DNA from 2 places in the Rhizorhabdus sp. P4_G6 genome. Region 2 is predicted to be linked to the other one. Evidence: riboswitches for the same ligand, from Rfam matches in the RefSeq annotation. Region 2 holds a riboswitch; the other holds the start of a gene.

Region 1 (3,409 bases), on a different contig from region 2:
ACCCTGCCGGAGACAATCGCGCAGCCGCTCGCGGATCTCGTCAGGCAAGGTCGAGGCCGCATCGAGCGCCGGATCGGGCTCACGGCCGTCGGCGATGGCGGCGAAAGCGATCCCTTTCTCGCGCGCTACGCGGGCGATCTCGTCGACGCCATAAGGCCAGTAGCTCTTGCCACCGAGCAGCACGACGCCGACGAACTTCGCCTGCGCGATCACCTTCTCGACATAAAGATCCACCGAATAGGGATGCTTGAGCTGAAGCAGGTTCGCGAGCCGGATCGATGGCGCGCCGTCACCCAGCGCAGCCGCCGCCCGCGCGAAGCAGGCAAGCTCGCTGTCCGCCACGGTCAGGAAGACGATCTCGCCCGGCGACTGGGCGAGATCGATCGCCTCGTCGCCGTTCGAAACCGTTCCCGGCGTGGCGGCCAGCAGATGCATCAGCCGCCCAATACCGCCGACAACGTCGCTTCGATCGCCGGCCGGTCGAGATCTTTCTGTCCGATTACAACGAGCTGCGACTGGCGCACCTCCCCGGCCGTCCAAGCGCGATCATAATAATGCTGAACGCGCGGACCGACCGCCTGGATCACCAGCCGAGCGGGCTTGCCGCCGACCGCGATCAGGCCCTTGATCCGCAATATGTCGTGCTTCGCGATGACTTCAGACACCGCCCGCAGCAACGGTTCGACATTGCCGATGTCGCCACCCTTCACGACGAAGCTGTCGAAGTCGTCATGGTCATGATCGGGATCGCTGTCATGATGCGAAGGCCGGGTTTCGAGATCGTCCTCGGCGCCCGCAAACAGGCCGAGCAACATGCCGATGTCGACCGCGCCATGATCGGCACGGACAATCTTCACGCCGCTGCGGGTATCGCCCGAAATATCGGCTTCGATCTTGGTCAGCTTGTCGGCATCGACCAGATCGGACTTGTTGAGGATGACGAGATCGGCGCAGGCCAGCTGATCTTCGAACAGTTCCTCGAGCGGGCTGTCATGGTCGAGCGTCGGATCAGCCGCGCGGGCGAGCGCCAAAGCCACCTCGTCGGTGGCGAAGCGGCCCGCCGACACCGCATCGGCATCGATCAGCGCGATCACGCCATCGACGGTTGAGCGGGTGCGGATCTCGGGCCACTGGAAGGCCTTCACCAACGGCTTGGGCAGCGCGAGGCCCGACGTCTCGATGATGATATGCTCGGGCGGATTAGGACGGTCGAGCAGCTTCTGCATCGTCGGCAGGAAGTCGTCGGCCACAGTGCAGCAGATGCAGCCATTAGCCAGCTCGACGATATCGTCTTCAGGGCAGGCCTCGTCATTGCAGCCCTTGAGCAATTCGCCGTCGACCCCGACATCGCCGAACTCGTTGACGATCAGCGCCAGTCGGCGGCCCCTGGCGTTCTGGAGAAGATGCCGGATCAGCGTGGTCTTGCCGGCGCCGAGGAAGCCGGTGATGACGGTCGTCGGTATCTTGCTCATGCGCCGACGCTTCCCGGCGCGGCGGGCAAGCAGACAATGATGGCCTTCATCGGGAAACTCCCGGCACCTGAGCTTCATCGGTGGCGGGGCTTGCCGTTCGGAACACGAACGGCCGGCGCGCAATGACGGGCGGGCGCCAAAGGCACCCGTGATCACGCAACCGTGCGGCACCCGCCGCTTCGTTCGTCGCTCAGACGGAGAGGAACCGTGCCGTGACCATCCCCTGGATCAAGGCAAGAGCGACCGGTGCGCTGGCAGGTCTCCTGGCTCGCGGGTCATAGCTCGATGCGCGCCTTCCCGGGTCAACCCGACCCAGTGACCGTGCCATCCAATGGATAGACACATGCACATCTCGCTCGCCGCTTACAGTTGCAGGGACAGCCGCGGATTTGGGAGCGAACTCCCGCACCGCATTCCCATTTTAAGCCCTTCCGGGCACCAGCGCGATCTTTCGAGCCCTGCATTTCTGCTGGACTCCATCGGCCGGATAGTCCGTTTCACGCCCGAGGCCAACCCTTCATCGCGCGCGGTCTTGTGCCCGCCATTCCGCGACGAGGGCCGGGCAGTTGGCGAGCTGCTCGATGACGATCGGAGAATAGGTCGGCAAAGTGATGGTCGTGCCCCTTCGGATCTGCATCGAGCCCGATGTCGGCAGGCGACCATCCTTTCCCCATCGCGACCGCTCAGCCGACGTAATCCCAAGGACGCGTCCGACCACCTTCTGACCGATCGGCTTGCGCGACCGCGCCATCGCGCGCTGCAGTTGCCGGTCGCGTTCTCCGGTGTGGATGCGCAGCCCCAGCGGCATGTCCCCTTCATTGGCCAGATCGATGAGCACGTCGAAGCCGGTGGGCGTTCGCACCAGCGATACCAGCCGCCGCGCTCTCCCCTGCTCCGACATGCCTATCGTACCCGCCGCCTGCGACGCGAAGCGGCGCGCGGCTGCATCAGCCTGATCCAGCCGATCCAGATGCCGCTGATCGACGTGACAAGGCCGAGGATCGAGAGACCCCACAGCAGCGCATCCCAAGCCGGGCGGTTCAGCGTCAGGCCGTTCAGATCCCATTTGTGCAGGAAATCGAACAACCAACGATAGACTCGGCCACGTTCGTCGATTTCGCCGAGCAAAGCGCCCGTCGTCGGATCGAGATGCACCCATGTCCCGGCCGCATCGTCATATTCGACGCGTAGGACGGGGAGTTGGGGAAGCGCACCGACATCATACCAATAGGCGTCGGGCGCAGTGAGCCGCTTGACCTCACGGATTCGTGCGTTCGGCACGAGCTTGGCCGCCGCCGCCAATATGGCTGGCTCGGACATCTTGACCGGAGTGTCGGTCGAGGGGTCGAGTGTGAGCGTAGGCCGGCCTGGACGTTCGATCATTACATGTGATCGACCCGCAGCCCAGTTGAGCTCCAGCAGCTTTGCTCCCGGAGCGATGCGCGCGAGCCTCGCGATATCAAGGGGCGGCGCCTTACCGGTGCCGGAATAAGCGATACGCTCGGCATCGCCGATTCCCGGGCTGTCGAACAGGCGCCCCGGATCGACCGACAGCCAGCCGCTGAATATCCATGCGAGCAGTGCCAGGCCGCCGCCGAAGCCTGCGATGTGATGCCACAGCATCCAGCCATGATAGGGCGTCATTCGGCCACCCCGAAACCGGCGACGCCCCATCCTCGTTCGAAGGATGCCGATCCACATGCCCGTCACGGCAGCGGCGATACATGGCCCCGACACCCACAGGACAACCTGTCGCCAGGCCGGACTGTCCTGGCGGAGGATCGTCGGGTAAATCCAGTGCGGCACCGATCCCAGCCAGTTCCAGAAGCGCTCCTGACGATCGCTGTTCTGGACGACGGCGCCCGACACCGATGAGACATAGACCACCGTGCCCGCCTCATCGCCGAGTTCCGCTTTCCACAAGGGCCGGTGCTTGT
Region 2 (3,409 bases):
CTTCTTCACGATCTTGTAGGCCGCCACCGTTGCTGTTCCGCGTCCGTCCAGGAAGGCGGCCTTGGCACCGAACTCGATCTGGTCGCCTTTCGCGTTACTGAAGGCGGTCTGTGAACCTGAGAAGGTGGTCAGCGTCCCGATGGGATCTGTACCCGTCGAATATTGCCCATAGAGCGAGACGGTCGAGGTCGGCTGATAGACCGCGCCGACGCGCCAGGTTGTGTTGCGCAGCTTCTTCGTGAAAAGGCGTGCGCCGATGGCCCCGGAAGGATTGATGTTCTGGCGGTACACCCGATCATGCTCGTCGCGAATGCCAGCGACCAACGAGAACTGATCGCTGAAGCGGATACGGTTCTCCGCGAAGAAGCTATACTCGCCGGTCCGCGTCCGATAGCGCGGCGCGATCCCCTGTGTGTCGAAGAACAGACCGGAGTCGAAGCTGAGCGGATCGACGAAATCCTCCTGCAGGTCCGATCCGAAGTCGTTCGAGTAGGTGAGCTTGATCTTGTTGACGTCGAAGCCGACGACGAGATCGTTCTGGATATCGCCGAAATCCGCGCTCCACTTGACGCTACCCTGATTGCCGATCTGGGTCTGGTCGTGGATGATGCCAAGATTGTCGGTCCGGTAGATCGTGCCGGGGGTGCCAGACGTGCCGTTATAGCCGTTCGGGCAGTTGCCGCTGCCACCGATCCAGCAATAGCTCTCCAAATCCTTGAAGAGCCGCTTGCTCGTCAGCCGGTAGGTGGTGTTGGAGATGCTGATCAGATCCGAAGGCGCCCATTCGACGGTGAGAAGCGTCCGGTTGTCACGATAGTGAAGGCTGGCGTCCGCGACATTGTAGTTGCGATGGCGGATGCGTGTGTCGAGCTCGCCGTTGATCAGCGGCGTACCGAAATACTCCATAGGCCGCAGGTTCGCATAGTCGTCGCGCAGCGTGAATGAGAGCGTCTCAGTCGGCGCGAAGCGTAGCGCCGCCGACACCGCATAGCTCTTCGAATCGCCGTGATCGACATAGCCGTCCGATTTCCGATAGCTGCCATCGACCCGGTAGGAGAGCTTGTCGCCAAGCGGACCGCCGGCTCCCGCCGCGGCATGCCAGCTGTTCTGCGAGCCATAGCCGGCTTCGGCTTCGACCTCGGTTCGCTCGCCGCTCGGCTTCTTGGTGATCACATTGACCGCCCCGCCCAGCGCTCCCTGACCGTAGAGTACAGACGCCGGTCCGTTGAGTATCTCAATCCGATCGATGTTCCATGTATCCTGGGGGAAGGTTATCGTCCCTGCGACCGGAAAGAGCCGGACGCCGTCGTAAAGCTGGAGCACCGAACCTTGCCCTTTGAAGCCACGAACGACGAGCGCCGTACCGCCATCGCCAGGCGTGGCCGCCGTCGTGATGCCCGGCGCGCGAGTGACCGCCTCGACGACTGAGATGTCGCCCCGCGCGCGGATCGCATTCCCGTCGATAATGACTACGCTAGCCGGTGTCTCAAGGGCAGTAAGACCGAGGCGGCTGCCCGTGCTGGTTGGTACAGTCAGCGCCGCGCCAAGCCTCCCCGTAACGAGGATGGTGTCCTCGTTGGATTGAGCGCTTCCGTCTGCCGCGGCGTCCTCCGCAAAGGCCGGCGATGCCAGCGCGCCCAGGATGGCAAGCGTGATTAGCGAGCGCGGCGCGCCGATGATGTTGGTCTCTTTTTTCACTTGATTCCCCCATCGGCGCCTAACGACGATGGCGGGGCGTACCGTTCACGAACGGTCGGCACGCAGAGAGGCCGGGCGCCCGGGGGCGACCACCATGCGTTACCGTGCGGCCCCAGCCGCTCGTTCGTCGCTCAGACGGAAAACACCGTGCCCCGGCCATCCCCTGGACCAAAGCAAGAGCGACCAGACGCAGGCAGGTCTCCTGGCTCACGGGTCATCGCTTGATGCACGGCCTTCCCAGGCCTCGCATGAATTAGCGTCCGGCCCAGTGGCTGGCGGCTCGGGACGTCTTGCCCAAACCGCACATATGCATCGCGCTCACCGCTTACAGTTGCAGGGACAGCTGCGGATTTGAGAGTGTCCGATTTTCACCGGCCCCCCGCACCGCATTCCCATTTTAAGCCCTCTCGGGCACCGGCGCGATCATGTCGGCGCGCGACCTTTCGGCCTTTGCGCGAACGAAGCGGCAGTTACGGAAGTTGATGCAGCCCTGCAAGGACAACGTGCGTGGACCGCAACGACAGCGGAATCAGCCACTTCGATCCAATATATCGGCTCGGCCTCCGGTGATCGCCTGAAGCCGCCAGCCGCCGTTGAAGGACAGCCTGACCGCCGTCAGCGGCGCGACGTCGATCCGCATGGTTGCCGGCAGAGAGATGTCGAGCGCTGCCGACAAGATCGCGCGAATGACCATAGGATGGGTGATCGCCAGAAGGTGAAGGTCTCGACGGGCCTGCGCGTCGAGCCAGGGAGAGATGCGATCTCGGGCGTCGATAAGGCTCTCGCCATCAGGCGCACCTTTTGCCGGATCGGCCAGCCACGCGGAAAGGGCCGCCGCATCACGCTGATGAATAGTCTCGAAGCTATGGCCCGCCCAGCCGCCTTGATCGACATCGCGCAGGCTGTGGTCGATAGACGCGTCCAGCCCCAGCGCGTCCGCCGTCTGCCGGGCCGCGAGAGCCGGACTGACCATGAAGAGGTCGGCCTTGCCTTCGGAGAGGCGATAGTCGTTTGCCTTCCGTACACCGCCATCGTCGAGTGGATCTTCGGGCGCAGGGAAAGCTCCTTCTCGCATCGCTGCGGTCGCCGCATGGCACAGAAGCGTCAATCGGGCTGCCAGGGGACTTCTCCAAGGATCGTTGACGCCTCTCATGCATCCGGCCTAGTGCGGAGCCAGCAATGACCGAGGAAGAAGCCGGTGTGATTCCGGCACGGTCGCGCCACTGTTATCGCCAGCGCCGATGCGCTGTCGAGAGTCAGACCTTCCTCGGGCGATTTTGACACGGTGCCGGGACGCGATATCCCGAAAGGAGCATGACCATGGCGAGCAAGCCTCTCTTCGCAGACGACGCCTTCATTCCGCTTCCGGGAACAGGGGTGATCCCCCTTGGTGACATCATCCCCTGGGGCATCTTCGGCGCGTTGCTGGCCATGATCTTCCTGTATTTCGTCAGCACCGAACAGGGCGCGCTGTCGCTGTTCAGCGGTATGTACGTCCATGAGTTCGTCCACGACGGACGTCATCTGCTCGGCTTCCCCTGCCACTAAGGCGGGGATGCTACCATGACCCGAAATTTGCTGATCCGCGGCATGGTCGCCGGCATCCTCGCCGCGATCCTGGCCACCCTGTTCGCCCGCGCCCTGGCCGAGCCTCAGGTCGACCTCGCCATCGCCTATGAGGCGTCGCATTCCGCGCACGAGGCGCACAGCA

Evidence for each region. A riboswitch is a leader RNA that binds a small molecule or an ion and turns the genes downstream of it on or off. The one in region 2 is predicted to bind cobalamin.
Region 1: linked by a shared signal. The riboswitch ahead of cobW (cobalamin biosynthesis protein CobW) and the one ahead of AC1DPF_RS18810 (TonB-dependent receptor) in region 2 are both predicted to bind cobalamin.

The regions. Positions count from the first base shown of each region.
Region 1 is NZ_JBFUKC010000012.1:544-3,952, reverse strand. Features, by position in the region: gene cobN (cobaltochelatase subunit CobN) at 1-435, opposite strand, end outside; gene cobW (cobalamin biosynthesis protein CobW) at 435-1,472, opposite strand; cobalamin riboswitch at 1,709-1,930, opposite strand; gene AC1DPF_RS13035 (hypothetical protein) at 1,990-2,334, opposite strand; gene AC1DPF_RS13030 (PepSY domain-containing protein) at 2,376-3,409, opposite strand, start outside.
Region 2 is NZ_JBFUKC010000045.1:3,175-6,583, reverse strand. Features, by position in the region: partial or broken gene AC1DPF_RS18810 (TonB-dependent receptor) at 1-1,698, opposite strand, end outside; cobalamin riboswitch at 1,874-2,132, opposite strand; gene AC1DPF_RS18805 (histidine phosphatase family protein) at 2,228-2,851, opposite strand; gene AC1DPF_RS18800 (CbtB domain-containing protein) at 3,019-3,246, shown strand; gene AC1DPF_RS18795 (CbtA family protein) at 3,262-3,409, shown strand, end outside.